2 linked regions of the Longispora fulva genome follow. The protein of the gene in region 1 binds, or shares a complex with, the protein of each later gene. Links are inferred from orthologs where the notes say so. Each region holds a gene or a part of one and is shown on either strand. Other genes may lie near its edges. The genes, in order: nusB and rpsJ.

The links.
Region 2: the proteins of nusB (region 1) and rpsJ are in contact, whole or in part, in a solved structure (PDB 3D3B), measured with the Escherichia coli proteins. The link is inferred for Longispora fulva from one-to-one orthologs.

What each region holds. Positions count from the first base shown.
Region 1 is NZ_JADOUF010000001.1:8,591,660-8,599,254, forward strand. Bases 2,408-5,310 are described here. They hold nusB (transcription antitermination factor NusB), read left to right. Parts: upstream 2,408-3,585; coding sequence 3,586-4,035; downstream 4,036-5,310. Other genes in these bases: IW245_RS41380 (bestrophin-like domain), read left to right, coding at 2,408-2,965; efp (elongation factor P), read left to right, coding at 3,036-3,593; bldD (transcriptional regulator BldD), read right to left, coding at 4,223-4,726; pyrR (bifunctional pyr operon transcriptional regulator/uracil phosphoribosyltransferase PyrR), read left to right, coding at 4,937-5,310. Also shown: IW245_RS39685 (cellulose binding domain-containing protein), read right to left, coding at 1-1,121; IW245_RS39690 (hypothetical protein), read left to right, coding at 1,229-1,531; more of IW245_RS41380, read left to right, coding at 1,838-2,407; more of pyrR, read left to right, coding at 5,311-5,485; IW245_RS39725 (aspartate carbamoyltransferase catalytic subunit), read left to right, coding at 5,485-6,402; IW245_RS39730 (dihydroorotase), read left to right, coding at 6,438-7,595. UniProt on the Escherichia coli protein: Part of the processive rRNA transcription and antitermination complex (rrnTAC). The complex forms an RNA-chaperone ring around the RNA exit tunnel of RNA polymerase (RNAP).
Region 2 is NZ_JADOUF010000001.1:6,764,435-6,771,853, reverse strand. What follows is about bases 3,703-6,429. They hold rpsJ (30S ribosomal protein S10), read right to left. Parts: upstream 5,357-6,429; coding sequence 5,048-5,356; downstream 3,703-5,047. Other genes in these bases: tuf (elongation factor Tu), read right to left, coding at 5,640-6,429; rplC (50S ribosomal protein L3), read right to left, coding at 4,375-5,037; rplD (50S ribosomal protein L4), read right to left, coding at 3,731-4,375; rplW (50S ribosomal protein L23), read right to left, coding at 3,703-3,734. Outside these bases: rpsQ (30S ribosomal protein S17), read right to left, coding at 1-270; rpmC (50S ribosomal protein L29), read right to left, coding at 267-500; rplP (50S ribosomal protein L16), read right to left, coding at 500-925; rpsC (30S ribosomal protein S3), read right to left, coding at 932-1,789; rplV (50S ribosomal protein L22), read right to left, coding at 1,789-2,238; rpsS (30S ribosomal protein S19), read right to left, coding at 2,273-2,554; rplB (50S ribosomal protein L2), read right to left, coding at 2,572-3,411; more of rplW, read right to left, coding at 3,426-3,702; more of tuf, read right to left, coding at 6,430-6,833; fusA (elongation factor G), read right to left, coding at 6,927-7,419. UniProt on the Escherichia coli protein: Involved in the binding of tRNA to the ribosomes. Part of the processive rRNA transcription and antitermination complex (rrnTAC). The complex forms an RNA-chaperone ring around the RNA exit tunnel of RNA polymerase (RNAP).

The sequences.
Region 1 (7,595 bases):
CCGTCGTCGTTCTTGCCGAGCATCGGCGTGACGCCGACCATCTTCCAGACCTGAGCGTCGGTCTTGGCCGGGTAGAGCGCCTTGAGCTGGGTGAACGTGCTCTGCGCCGCCTGCACGGCGAAGCCGCCGTAGTCGCCGTCGCGGTAGTAGTCCATCGCCATGATGTTGACGAGGTCCAGGTTCACCCCGGCGTCGCGGGCGGTGCGGACCACGTTGAGGCCCTCGGTGGTGAGACCCTCGGGCAGCACCGGCAGCGTGAGCGAGACCTTCAGCCCCGGATTGGCCCGTTGCAGGTTCGCCATGGCGGTGTTCCGCCGGGCGATCGACGCCGGCTCGGCGATGGCGGCGCCCTCGATGTCGAAATCCACATACTTCAACTGGTACGCGGTCACCACGGCCTGGTACTCCGCGGTCAGCGCCCCGGTGTCGGTGCACGCTTGGGCGAGTTCCGCCCCGGAGGCCCCGCCGAAGGACACCTTCACGTCCCCGCCCCGGGCCCGCAGCTTGTCGATCTCGTCCTTCTGCCAGCCGGTCCGCGGGTCGTACGCGTTGAACCACATGGCCTTGCACGCCGACGCGGTGACGAACCCGAGGCTGTAGCCCTGGGTGGCCTCGTCCGACAGCACCGGCGTGGGCCACGCGCCCATGTCGATGTACGGCGCGACGGGCAGCGGCCCGGCGACCGGCGGCGGCCCGGTGGGGGAGACCGTGGGGGTCGGCGACGGGCCGGCGCCGTCACAGGACGCCCCGTTCACGGTGCAGCCCGTCGGCAGTCCCGTGCCGCTGACGACGAAGCCGAACACGACGCTGGCCCCGGGGGCCACGGTGCCGTTGTAGGTGCGGTTCGCGGCCATGGTGTGCGTGCCGGTCGTGGTGACGAGCGCGTCCCAGTAGGTGCCCATCGTCGTGCCGGCCGGCAGGTCCCAGCCGACGGTCCACGAGCTGATCGACGAGCCCGTGCCGTTCGTGACGGTGTACTGGGCCTGGTACCCGCTGGCCCACACCGACGTCCGCGCGAACGTCGCCGTGACCCTGCCGGCCGCGTGCGCCGTCCCGACCAGGCCGCCGGTGACCAGTAGTGCGATGGTGGCCGCGACGAGCGCGGCACGATGTCTGAGCATGACCATCTCCTTGAGGGGTGGGGGTGATGATCAGCTCTCCTCTCCGTCCGGCCAGCCTAGGCAGGCCCGGGACCCCGGTCAATCGATGGAACGCTATCCAGTGCTTCGTGTCCCAGGTGCGGACCGGCACCCGGGGCGTCTCGGCCACGGCCGGCGCGAACGGCAACGGCGGGGGCGGGGGCAGGGGGCTGGGCCGCGTCGTGGGCGGCGGGGTCGCCGGCGGCGGGACGGCGGGTGCGGCCGGCGGGGGCGCTTTGCTGGCCGGCCGCGGCGCGGCGACGGGAGCACAGCCGGTCGCGTCGCTGGTGGCAGCCAGGGGACCGGACCCGAGCCGGGTCACGGCGGCCGGCCGGTCCAACGGGACGGCGTACCAGGTGGAGTGGCCGGCCCGGTTGTTCTCGAGCGCGTAGAGCACCCGGCCGGGCCCGAGGAACGCCGAACCGTACGCGGACCCCGGCAGTCGGGCGACGGTCCGGGTGGCCCCGGTCGCCGGGTCGGTGCGCAGCAACTGTGCCGGCCCGCGCCCGTCGGCCGTGACGCCGTACAGCCCGCCGTCGGCCGGGTCGTACTCCCAGTCGCCCACCGTGGCCGCCGTGCCCATCGGCGCGCTGCTCAGTACCCGTCCGGTGGTCGGGTCGATGACGTGCATCCGGCCCCCGGCGGCCACGACGTAGTGGCCTGCGACCATCGTGCCGGCGTAGGACTCGATGGTCCCGGTGCCGACGGCGCCGTGGTCGTGGGTCGTGCCGTCCGGGTCGATCGTGACCAGGTGCGCGCCGTCGCCGAAGGGCGCGCCGTGCCAGCGGATCGCGAGCGCGTGCAACCGGGGGCCGTCGACGGCGAGGGCGTTGAGCTGGTACCCGGTCCGCGTGACCCGCCCGTCGGGCCAGGTGAGCCACGAGTCGGTGTACGGCGTCGCCGCGTACACCACGTGGCCGCACGGCAATCCGGCCGGCGGAGCGGCGACCGGCACGCTCCCGACGACAAATATGGCGGAAAACAAGACATTAAACATGATTTCTGGAGTTTATTACCTCAAAATGCTCAAGGTGAACATCTACCTCGAAGGTTTGCTGTGGGTCGTCGGCGCGGGGGTCCTCGCCGGGGCACTCGTCTACCTCCAGCACCGGTACCTCTCGGCGGAGCTGCGGGCGCAGCACAACGACGTCACCGGCGCGTTCTTCGAGATCATCGGCGTGCTCTACGCCGTGATGCTCGCCTTCATCGTCATCGCGGTGTGGGACACGATGAACGAGGCCGAGGACAACAGCTACAAGGAGGCCAACGCCCTGGTCGAGGTCTACTGGGTCGGCCACAACGCGCCCGAGCCCCAGCGCGCCACGATCGAGGCCCTCAGCCGGCTGTACGCGAACACCGTCGTCGACAAGGAGTGGCCGCAGATGGCCGCCCGCGACGAGATCTCCCCGGAGGGCTACGCGATCCTCGACGACCTGCGGGTCCAGGTCGAGAGCCTCAAGTCCACCGACCCGGTGACCACCAAGCGCTACCAGGACACGGCGGACAAACTCCGCGAGGTCGTCGGCGCCCGGGGTGCGCGGCTGTCCGCGGTCGACGGCGGGGTCAACCCGGTGCTGTGGTTCGCGCTGATCGCCGGCGCCGTGCTGTTCGTCGCGTTCGCCTACCTGTTCGGGGTGCCCGGGCGGCTCGCGCACGCGACAATGGTCGTGACGGTCACCATGATGGTGGTGATGCTGCTGTACGCGGTCTACGAGCTGGAGTTCCCCTTCAGTCGGGGGACCGCCGTCGGGCCGGACGCGATGCGGTTCGCTCTGGAGCGGTTCGTGCAGATCGGCGGTGGTGGGTCCGTTCCACCGAGCCGGTAGACTGTCCGACGGCCAGTAGCGGCCACCGTACCGAAGTAGTCAACCCATACGAAAGAGGACGTAGCGAGGCATGGCATCCACTAACGAGCTCAAGAACGGCCTCGTCCTCAACCTCGATGGCGAACTCTGGACCGTCATCGAGTTCCAGCACGTCAAGCCCGGCAAGGGCCCGGCGTTCGTCCGGACCAAGCTGAAGCACGTGCTGTCCGGCAAGGTGGTCGACAAGACCTTCAACGCCGGCATCAAGGTCGACACCGCGACCGTCGACAAGCGCGACATGCAGTACCTGTACGCGGACGGCGAGGACTTCGTCTTCATGGACACGTCCAGCTACGAGCAGCTGCACATCTCCGGCAAGATCGTCGGCGACGACGCGGGCTTCCTGCTCGGCGAGATGATCGTGACCGTCGCCACCCACGAGGGCGCCGTCCTGTTCATCGAGCTGCCGACCAGCGCGCTGTTCGAGGTCACCTACACCGAGCCGGGCATGCAGGGCGACCGCTCCACGAGCGGCACCAAGCCCGCGACCCTGGAGACCGGCGCCGAGGTGCAGGTCCCGCTGTTCATCAGCATCGGCGAGAAGGTCAAGATCGACACCCGAGACAAGCGGTACCTCGGTCGTGCCTGAGTCCTCCCACGACCCGGCGTACAACCCGGCGCGCCGCAAGGCGCGCCGGCGCGCGCTGGACGTGCTGTACGAGGCGGACATCCGGCAGATCGGCATGCTCGGCGTGCTGACCGCGCGGCAGAAGATCTCGCTGCGCGAGCCGGAGGCCCCGAAGTTCTCGGAGTACGCCGTGACCCTGGTCGAGGGCGTCGCCCAGCGGCGCGAGGAGATCGACGAGTTGATCTCGACCTACGCCGAGGGCTGGACCCTGGAGCGGATGCCGACCGTCGACCGCAATCTGCTGCGGATCGCTGTCTTCGAGCTGATGTGGGGCGACGGCATCGACGCGCCGGTCGCGATCAGCGAGGCCGTCGAGTTGGCCAAGGAGCTGTCCACGGACGACTCCCCACGCTTCATCAATGGCGTACTGGGTCGGATATCCGACTATTCCGGCCGCTGGTAACCACAGCCCCGCCGCGCGGACGTCGAAACCGTTCGTGGCGGGTTGGTGTGAAGAGAGTCAAAGGCTCTTCTCTCTTCACGCCAACCCGCCACGAACCCCCGCGCGAGAACCAAAAAACTGAACCGGCCACTACGAGACGGGGGGTTGTCTCACAGTGCCCGGTTCAGGCGTTTTTACAGGGGACCGCCTAGTTCTGGCCACCCTGGTTCTGCATCAGCGAACGCGGATCGGCGACCAGCACGCCGAACTCGTTCAGCTGCTCGACCAGCCCCGACGGGGTCGTGTCGAACACGACGGCGAGGGTGCGCAGGTCGTCGGCGCGGATGGACAGCACCCGGCCGTTGTAGTCGCCGCGCTGCTGCTGGATCCCCCGGGCGTACCGGGCGACCACCGTCAGCTCTTCGGCGGGGTGCTCGTACAACTTCTCAAGATCAAGAATGATCTTGTTGGCCTGCTCATGGCGGACGCTGCTGCCGTCAGGCAACAGTTCACCCACCGGTACCCGGTAGAACTCGGCGAGTTCTGCCAGACGGGCGACAGTTACGGCACGGTCGCCGCGCTCGTAGGAACCGACAACCACGGCCTTCCAACGACCGCTCGACTTCTCCTCGACACCCTGCAGGGACAGCCCCTGCTGCTGCCGGATGGAGCGGAGCCGAGAGCCGAGGGCCTTCGCGTACTCAGAGGGCATGCGGACACTCCCAGTCACTTGCCCGGGGACGCTCCCCAGTTCATCGCTACGGAGCGTGACGGTACGGCTCTTTGAGGGCTCGGTCAAGTAGTTGTTACCCACCCGTTGAGTTCGACCAGGCAGTTGTTAGGCTCGAGCACGCCAGACAACCTTTAACGACCCGTCCAGTGAGGCGGGGAAGGCGGTTTGATTGATATGAATGACACCACTATGCCCGAAATGTCTGACGTGAAGGAGATTCTCTCCGCGTCGGACATCACCCGGATCGTGGACCGGGTCGCGCACCAGATCCTGGAGAAGACCTCCGGGGCAGCCGACACCGTCCTGCTGGGCATCCCCACCCGGGGCACCCCACTGGCCCGTCGCCTGGCCGAGCGGATCCACGCCTTCGAGGGGATCGCGGTGCCGCACGGCACCCTGGACATCACCCTCTACCGCGACGACCTGCGGCTGCACAGCGCCCGCCCGGTCGGCCCCACCGACCTGCCGCCCGGCGGCATCGACGGCCAGCGGGTCATCCTCGTCGACGACGTGCTCTTCTCCGGTCGTACGGTCCGGGCCGCCCTCGACGCGTTGAGCGACCTCGGCCGCCCACGGCAGGTGCAGCTCGCCGTCCTCGTCGACCGGGGCCACCGCCAGCTGCCCATCCGCGCCGACTACGTCGGCAAGAACATCCCCACCTCGCTGTCGGAGAGCGTCCGGGTCTCCCTCGCCGAGATCGACGGCACCGACGCCGTCCTGCTGACCGGGAACATCTGATGATCAAACACCTGCTGTCCGCCGCGGACCTCGATCTCGACTCCGCCACCCTGGTGCTCGACACGGCCACCGAGATGGCCGCGATGGCCTCCCGGGAGGTGAAGAAGCTCCCCACCCTGCGCGGGCGCACCGTCGTGAACCTGTTCTACGAGGACTCCACCCGCACCCGGGTCTCGTTCGAGACGGCGGCCAAGCGGCTGTCCGCCGACGTGATCAACTTCTCGGCCAAGGGTTCCTCGGTGGAGAAGGGCGAGAGCCTCAAGGACACCGCGCTCACCCTGCAGGCGATGGGCATCGACGGGGTCGTGGTCCGCCACCCCGCCTCCGGCGCGCCCACCACGCTCAGCCAGTGGGTCGACGGTTCGATCATCAACGCCGGCGACGGCACGCACGAGCACCCGACCCAGGCGCTGCTGGACGCGTACACGATGCGCTCCCGGCTCGGTCAGCTCAAGGGGCTGCGGGTCACCATCGTCGGCGACGTGCTGCACAGCCGGGTCGCCCGGTCCAACATGCTGCTGCTCACCACCCTTGGCGCGGAGGTGACCATGGTCAGCCCGCCGACCCTGGTGCCGGTCGGCGCGCGGGACTGGCCGGCGAAGGTGTCCTACGACCTCGACGCCGCCCTGCCCGACTCCGACGTGGTCATGATGCTGCGCGTGCAGCGCGAACGCATGACCGAGGCGTACTTCCCCTCCACCCGCGAGTACGCCCGCCGCTACGGCCTCGACGTCCGCCGAATGAAACTTCTTCCGGAGCATGCAATAATTATGCATCCCGGCCCGATGATCCGGGGCATGGAGATCGCCCCCGAGGTGGCCGACTCCCCGCGCTCCACGATCGTCGAGCAGGTCGCCAACGGCGTCAGTGTCCGGATGGCCTGCCTCTACCTGTTGCTCGGCGGGAGATCCCTGTGAACGCCAGTCCCGCCGCCGCGAACGAAAGGCCCCCAGTGACCACGTACCTGATCAAGAACGTCTCGGTTCTCGGCGCGACACCGACGGATCTGCTACTGCGCGACGGCCTGGTGCACGACGGCGCCGGGCAGAGCGCGGACGTCGAGATCGACGGCAAGGGCCTCGTCGCCCTCCCCGGCCTCGTCGACCTGCACACCCACCTGCGCGAGCCCGGCCGCGAGGACGCCGAGACCGTGGAGACCGGCTCCCGGGCCGCGGCGCTCGGCGGCTACACGGCCGTGTGCGCGATGGCCAACACCGACCCGGTGGCCGACACCGCCGGCGTCGTCGAGCAGGTCTGGCGGCTCGGCCAGGCGGCCGGCCTCGTCGACGTGCAGCCGATCGGGGCCGTCACCATCGGCCTGGCCGGCGAGCAGCTCGCCGAACTCGGCGCGATGGCCGATTCGCCGGCCAAGGTGCGGATGTTCTCCGATGATGGGTTCTGTGTCCACGATCCGCGCCTCATGCGACGGGCCCTCGAGTACGTGAAGGCCTTCGACGGGGTCATCGCCCAGCACGCCGAGGAGCACCGGCTCACCGTCGGTGCCCAGATGCACGAGGGCGTCGAGTCGGCCAAGCTCGGCCTGACCGGCTGGCCGGCCGTCGCCGAGGAGGCGATCATCGCCCGCGACGTGCTGCTCGCCGAGCACGTCGGCTCCCGGCTGCACGTCTGCCACGTCTCGACGGCCGGCAGCGTGGAGATCCTCCGGCACGCCAAGGCGCGCGGCGTGCACGTCACCGCCGAGGTCACCCCGCACCACCTGCTGCTCACCGACACCCGGGCGTGCACGTACGACCCGGTGAACAAGGTGAACCCGCCGCTGCGCACCCAGTCCGACATCGACGCGCTGCGCGCCGGGCTCGCCGAGGGCGTCATCGACGCCGTGGCGACCGACCACGCGCCGCACGCGACCGAGGACAAGGAGTGCGAGTGGGCCCGGGCCCGGCCCGGCATGCTCGGCCTGGAGACGGCGCTGTCGATCACCGTCCAGGTGCTCGCCGGCCGCGAGGACGCGGGTGCCGGCGACGGCGGCGTGACCGACGCGGCGCTCTGGGACCTGATCGCCGAGCGGATGAGCCGCACCCCGGCCCGGATCGCCGGCCTCACCGGCCACGGCCACGACCCGGTGCCCGGCGCGCCGGCCAACCTGACC
Region 2 (7,419 bases), 1.8 Mb from region 1 along the record:
GATCTCCACGATCCGCCAACGCTTGGTGGCCGACAGCGGACGCGTCTCCATGAGGACAACGCGGTCGCCGATGCCGCAGGCGTTCTGCTCGTCGTGCGCCTTGAGCTTACGAGTCCGCCGCAGAACCTTGCCGTAGAGCGGGTGCTTGACCCGGTCCTCGACAGCCACGACGACGGTCTTGTCCATCTTGTCGCTGACGACCAGGCCCTCGCGCGTCTTACGACGGCTGCGCTCCTCGGTCTCAGCGGTTTCGTTCACGGTCTCGCTCATGACGCCACCTCAGTAGGCGCGGCGCTCAGACCAAGCTCGCGCTCGCGCATGATCGTGTAGATCCGGGCAACCTCACGCCGGACCGTCTGGAGCCGCCGGTTGTTGTCCAGCTGCCCCGTCGCCGCCTGCACCCGAAGGTTGAACAGCTCCGCCTTGGCTTCCGAGAGTCGGGTCTTGAGCTCCTCGTCGGAGATCTCCCGAACCTCAGCAGCCGGAGTAACCGCTGCCATCACGCCTCACCCACTTCGCGCTTAACAATGCGGCACTTCATCGGCAGCTTGTGGATCGCGCGTCGCATTGCTTCACGCGCGATCACCTCGTTCGGGAACGCCATCTCGAACAGGATCCGACCCGGCTTGACGTTCGCGACCCACCACTCGGGGGAACCCTTACCGGAACCCATGCGGGTCTCGGCGGGCTTCTTCGTGATGGACTGGTCCGGGAAGATCGTGATCCAGACCTTACCGCCACGCTTGATGTGACGGGTCATCGCGATACGTGCCGACTCGATCTGCCGGTTCGTCACGTACGCCGGCTCCAGAGCCTGGATGCCGAACTCACCGAAGACAACCCTGGTGCCGCCCTTGGCCGCACCCGACCGCTTGGGGTTGTGCGGCTTACGGAAGCCCTTCGGGGGCTTACGTGGCATCAACATGTCAGGTCAGCCCTCCTGCCCGTTTTCAGTCACCGGAGCGGCCTCAACAGCAGCAGCGGCGTCGGTGTTCTTGGTACCGCCGAACTCGGCCGCAGCCGCACGTCCAGCCTCAGTGCTGTGCCCGGTCGTACCGGTCGCACCCGAGCGACCACTGCGACGCGGACGGTCGGCGGCACCGGCGCGCGGCTCGCGGCGCGGACGGCCAGCGGCCGCCTGCTGCTCGAGCGCGTCACGACCGGGGACGGCGTCGCCCTTGTAGATCCAGACCTTCACGCCGATCCGACCGAAGGTGGTCCGGGCCTCGAAGAAGCCGTAGTCGATGCCCGCACGCAGCGTGTGCAGCGGAACGCGACCCTCACGGTAGAACTCCGTGCGGCTCATCTCGGCGCCGCCGAGACGGCCGGAGACCTGAACCCGGATGCCCTTGACGAGCGGGTTCTTCATCGCCGACTGCATCGACTTACGCATCGCCCGCCGGAACGAAACCCGGCTGGACAGCTGCTCCGCCACGCCCTGGGCGACCAGCTGCGCATCCGACTCGGGGTTCTTGACCTCGAGGATGTTCAGCTGGATCTGCTTGCCCGTGAGCTTCTCGAGAGCGGTACGGATCTTGTCCGCCTCCGCACCCTTCCGGCCGATGACAATGCCCGGCCGGGCGGTGTGGATGTCGATGCGGACCCGGTCCCGGGTGCGCTCGATGTCGACCTTCGAGATACCCGCGCGCTCAAGCCCCTTGGACATCATGCGACGGATCTTGACATCCTCGCCGACGTAGTCCTTGTACAGCTTGTCCGCGTACCACCGGGACTTGTACTCGGTGCTGATGCCGAGTCGGAACCCGTGCGGGTGAACTTTCTGACCCATTACTCGGCGCTCTCCTTCTCGGCCTCAACCGCCGGAGCGGCCTCGGCAGCCTTCGCGGCCTTCTTGACGGTACGCGGAGCCGCAGCCTGCACGCTTTCCACCACGATCGTGATGTGGCACGTGCGCTTGCGGATCCGGTACGCCCGACCCTGAGCCCGCGGCCGGAACCGCTTCAGCGTCGGACCCTCATCGACGAAAGCCTCGGCCACGAGCAGCGAGTCGGGGTCGAGCCGCTCGTTGTTCTCGGCGTTGGCGATCGCACTTGCGAGCACCTTGTAGATCGGCTCGCTGGCTGCCTGCGGCGCAAACTTGAGAACCGTGAGCGCCCTGTTGGCGGGCAGGCCACGGACCAGGTTGATCACCCGGCGTGCCTTACTCGCCGAGACGCGCACGTGGCGCGCAACCGCCCTCGCGCCCGGAAGCGCTGGAGCGTCGCCCTTAACTGGCATCGCTGTAAACCCCTACTCGTCGATTCCCGGCCGGTTAGCGCCGACGGCTCTTGCGGTCGTCCTTCTCGTGACCCTTGAACGTGCGGGTCAGAGCGAACTCGCCGAGCTTGTGCCCGACCATCGCCTCCGAGATGAAGACGGGCACGTGCTTGCGCCCGTCGTGCACGGCGATCGTGTGCCCCAGGAAGTCCGGGGTGATGGTCGAGCGCCGCGACCAGGTCTTGATGACGTTCTTGGTGCCCTTTTCGTTCTGGACATCCACCTTCTTCTGAAGGTGGTCGTCCACGAAGGGGCCCTTCTTGAGACTGCGAGGCATCTCTCGTTACTCCCGGACTAACCGCGCTTGCGGGTCGCGTAGCGACGGCGGACGATGAGCTTGTCGCTGGCCTTGCCCTTGCGGCGCGTACGCCCCTCGGGCTTGCCGTTCGGGTTGACCGGGTGGCGACCACCGGAGGTCTTACCCTCACCACCACCGTGCGGGTGGTCAACCGGGTTCATCGCGACACCACGGACGGTCGGGCGCTTGCCCTTCCACCGCATACGGCCGGCCTTACCCCAGTTGATGTTGGACTGCTCTGCGTTGCCGATCTCACCGATGGTGGCGCGGCAGCGGATGTCCACCCGCCGCATCTCGCCCGAGGGCAGACGGAGGGTCGCGTACGTACCCTCCTTGCCCAGGAGCTGGATGCCAACACCCGCGGAGCGGGCCATCTTGGCCCCGCCGCCCGGACGAAGCTCCACAGCGTGGATCGTCGTACCGGTCGGGATGTTGCGCAGCGGCAGGTTGTTGCCCGGCTTGATGTCGGCACCAACGCCGGCCTCGATCCGGTCGCCCTGCTTCAGGTCCTTCGGCGCGATGATGTACCGCTTCTCGCCGTCAGCGAAGTGCAGGAGCGCGATCCGAGCCGTACGGTTCGGGTCGTACTCGATGTGCGCGACCTTGGCCGGCACGCCGTCCTTGTCCGCCCGCTTGAAGTCGATCAGGCGGTACTGACGCTTGTGACCGCCACCCTGGTGGCGAGTCGTGATCCGACCCTGCGCGTTCCGGCCGCCCTTGGAGTGCAGCGGGCGCAGCAGCGACTTCTCGGGCGTGCTACGCGTGATCTCAGCGAAGTCAGCAACGCTGGAACCACGGCGACCCGGGGTCGTCGGCTTGTACTTGCGGATGCCCATTTACCTACTCCTCGTCAGCTGACCGGGCCGCCGAAGGCCTCAATCCGGTCACCCGGGGCCAACGTCACGATCGCGCGCTTGGTGTCCTTGCGCTTGCCCCAGCCGAACTTGGTGCGCTTGCGCTTACCCTCGCGGTTGAGCGTGTTCACCGACTCCACCTTGACGCTGAAGATCTGCTGGATAGCGATCTTGATGTGCGTCTTGTTGGCGTCCGGGTGAACCAGGAACGTGTACTTGTTCTGGTCCAGCAGGCCGTAGCTCTTCTCGGAGACGACCGGCTGCAGGATGACGTCTCGGGGATCCCCGAAGCTCACGCCGCTCACTTGCTCTCCTCCTGCTCCTGCTTGTTACCCAGGAACTCGTTCAGAGCCTCGACGGTGAAGACCACGTCGTCGTTGACCAGCACGTCGTACGTGTTGAGTTGGTCGACGGCGAGCAGGTGCACCGTGGGCACGTTACGCAGGCTCAGCCAGGAGGTCTCCTCCACGCGGCTCAGCACGACCAGGGCGCGGGTGGCGTCCGAGATCTTGTTGAGCGCGGCGAGGGCGGTCTTCGTGGACGGCTTCTCGCCGGACACGAACGACTCGACCACGAACACCTGGCCGTTGCGGGCCCGGTCGGAGAGAGCGCCACGCAGGGCGGCGGCCTTCATCTTCTTGGGGGTCCGCTGCGAGTAGTCCCGCGGGACGGGCCCGTGCGAGACGCCACCACCAGCGAACTGCGGCGAACGGGTCGAGCCCTGACGGGCGCGACCGGTCCCCTTCTGCTTGTACGGCTTCTTGCCGCCGCCGGAGACCTCAGCGCGGGTCTTCACCTTGTGCGTGCCCTGACGGGCGGCAGCAAGCTGAGCGACAACGACCTGGTGCATCAGCGGGATGTTCGACTGCACGTCGAAGATCGCGGCGGGGAGCTCGACCGAACCGGTCGTGGCGCCCTCGGCGTCACGGACGTCAACGGTGGTCATTACTTCACACCGCCCTTCTTCAGGTTGGTCTTCGCAGCGGTACGGATGAGCACAACCGCGCCCTTCGGCCCCGGGACAGCGCCCTTGACCAGGATCAGGTTGTTCTCGACGTCAACCGCGTGCACCGACAGGTTCTGGACGGTGAAGCGAACGCCACCCATCCGACCGGCCATCCGCGTACCCCTGAAGACGCGACCCGGGGTCGCACAGGCGCCGATGGAACCCGGCGAACGGTGCTTGCGCTGCACACCGTGCGACGCCTTCAGACCGTGGAAGCCGTGCCGCTTCATGACACCGGCGTAGCCCTTACCCTTGGTGCGGCCCGTGACATCCACGGTCACACCGACGGGGAACGCTTCCGCGGTGATCTCCTGGCCCAGGGCGTACGCGTCGGCGTCCGGCGTCCGAATCTCGACGACGTGACGGCGCGGAGCGACCCCGGCCTTCTCGTAGTGACCGGCCAGCGGCTTGTTCACCTTGCGCGGGTCGATCGACCCGTACGCCAGCTGAACAGCGGCGTAGCCGTCCTTGTCGGTGCTGCGAACCTGGCTGACCACACAGGGGCCGGCCTGCACCACAGTCACCGGGACAACCTTGTTGTTGTCCCAGACCTGGGTCATGCCGAGCTTGGCGCCCAGGATGCCCTTGACTTGCCTGTCCATTGTCCGGTCCCTACAGCTTGATCTCGATGTCGACACCAGCCGGAAGGTCGAGTCGCATGAGCGAGTCAACCGTCTTCGGGGTCGGGTCGATGATGTCGATCAGACGCTTGTGCGTGCGCATCTCGAAGTGCTCGCGCGAGTCCTTGTACTTGTGCGGCGAGCGGATGACGCAGTAGCGGTTGATCTCCGTCGGCAGCGGCACCGGGCCTGCGACCTGAGCGCCGGTACGCGTCACGGTCTCGACGATCTTCCGAGCCGAAGAGTCCACGACCTCGTGGTCGTAGGCCTTGAGCCGGATGCGGATCTTCTGTCCCGCCATGGTGGCTTCTGTTTCCTTCTCTCGTGCCGCTGCTGGCCGAGGCCAGTTTCGCCTCGATTGCTTCCGACCCCCGCGCTCGGGCGTGTCGCGCTCTAGGGCCATACTCCGTCCCTGAGGACGGACAGCGGGCCCCGGTGCGACGACGGGGTCGGGGTGTTCGAGCGGGGTCGAACACCGCGAGACGGGGCGGCCTGGATGACTCCGGAGACCGGGCAGCCTGGGCCGCCCCGCAACGCACAACCTATTCATTATGCCGTACGAGGTACGGCAAAGTGAAATCGGGTTACTTAAGAATCTTAGTGACGCGCCCCGCACCCACGGTGCGGGAGCCCTCGCGGATGGCGAAACGGAGACCGTCCTCCATCGCGATGGGCTGGATCAGCGCCACAGTCATCTCGGTGTTGTCGCCGGGCATGACCATCTCGGTGCCCTCGGGCAGCGTGACGACGCCGGTGACGTCAGTCGTCCGGAAGTAGAACTGCGGACGGTAGTTGTTGAAGAACGGCGTGTGACGGCCGCCCTCTTCCTTCGAGAGGATGTAGACGTTCGCCTCGAAGTCGGTGTGCGGGGTGGTCGTGCCCGGCTTGATGATGCACTGGCCGCGCTCGATGTCCTCGCGCTTGATGCCGCGGAGCAGCAGACCGACGTTCTCACCGGCCTGGCCCTCGTCGAGCAGCTTGCGGAACATCTCGACACCGGTGACCGTGGTGGTCTGCTTGCCCGGCTTGATGCCGATGATGTCGACCTGCTCGTTCACCTTGACGATGCCGCGCTCGATACGACCGGTGGCGACGGTGCCACGACCGGTGATCGTGAACACGTCCTCGACCGGCATGAGGAACGGCTTGTCAACCTCGCGCTCGGGCTGCGGGATGAAGCTGTCCACCGCGTCCATGAGCTCGAGCAGCTTGCCCGACCACTTCGGGTCACCCTCGAGGGCCTTGAGCGCCGAGACCTGAACGACCGGCAAGTTGTCGCCGTCGAACTCGTAGGTCGAGAGCAGCTCCCGGACCTCCATCTCGACGAGCTCGAGGAGCTCCTCGTCCTCGACCGCGTCGCTCTTGTTGAGCGCCACGACGATGTAGGGAACGCCGACCTGGCGGGCCAGGAGCACGTGCTCCTTGGTCTGCGGCATCGGGCCGTCGGTCGCCGCGACCACGAGGATCGCGCCGTCCATCTGAGCGGCACCGGTGATCATGTTCTTGATGTAGTCCGCGTGACCCGGGCAGTCAACGTGGGCGTAGTGCCGCGACTCGGTCTGGTACTCGACGTGCGCGATGGAGATCGTGATACCACGAGCCTTCTCCTCGGGCGCCTTGTCGATCTCGTCGAACGGCGTGTACGGGTTGAGGTCCGGGTACTTGTCGTGCAGGACCTTCGTGATGGCCGCAGTCAGCGTCGTCTTACCGTGGTCAATGTGACCGATGGTGCCGATGTTGACGTGCGGCTTAGTCCGCTCGAACTTCGCCTTCGCCACTGTGTCCTCCTGTGGACCGTTGGTTACGTCGATCTGGGTCTGGCCCTAGTCGGACCGGCCCGGTGATGCTGCCCGGGCGTGACTACCGGCGAACTACTCGCCGGTGGCCTTCGCGATGATCTCCTTCGCCACGTTGGCCGGAACCTCAGCGTAGGAGTCGAACTGCATCGAATAGCTCGCCCGGCCCTGGGTCTTCGACCGCAGGTCGCCGACGTAGCCGAACATCTCCGACAGCGGCACCAGGGCCCGGACGACTCGGGCGCCGGAGCGCTCCTCCATCGCCTGGATGATGCCACGCCGGGAGTTGAGGTCGCCGATGACGTCACCCATGTTGTCCTCGGGGGTGACGACCTCGACTGCCATCATCGGCTCGAGGATGGTGGGGTTCGCCTTGCGGGCGGCCTCCTTCATCACGATCGAGCCGGCGATCTTGAATGCCATCTCGGACGAGTCGACCTCGTGGTACGCACCGTCGAGGAGCGTGAACTTCACGCCCACCAGCGGGTACCCGGCGAGGACACCGTACTGCAGGGAGTCCTGCGCACCGGCGTCGACCGAGGGGATGTACTCCTTCGGGATACGACCG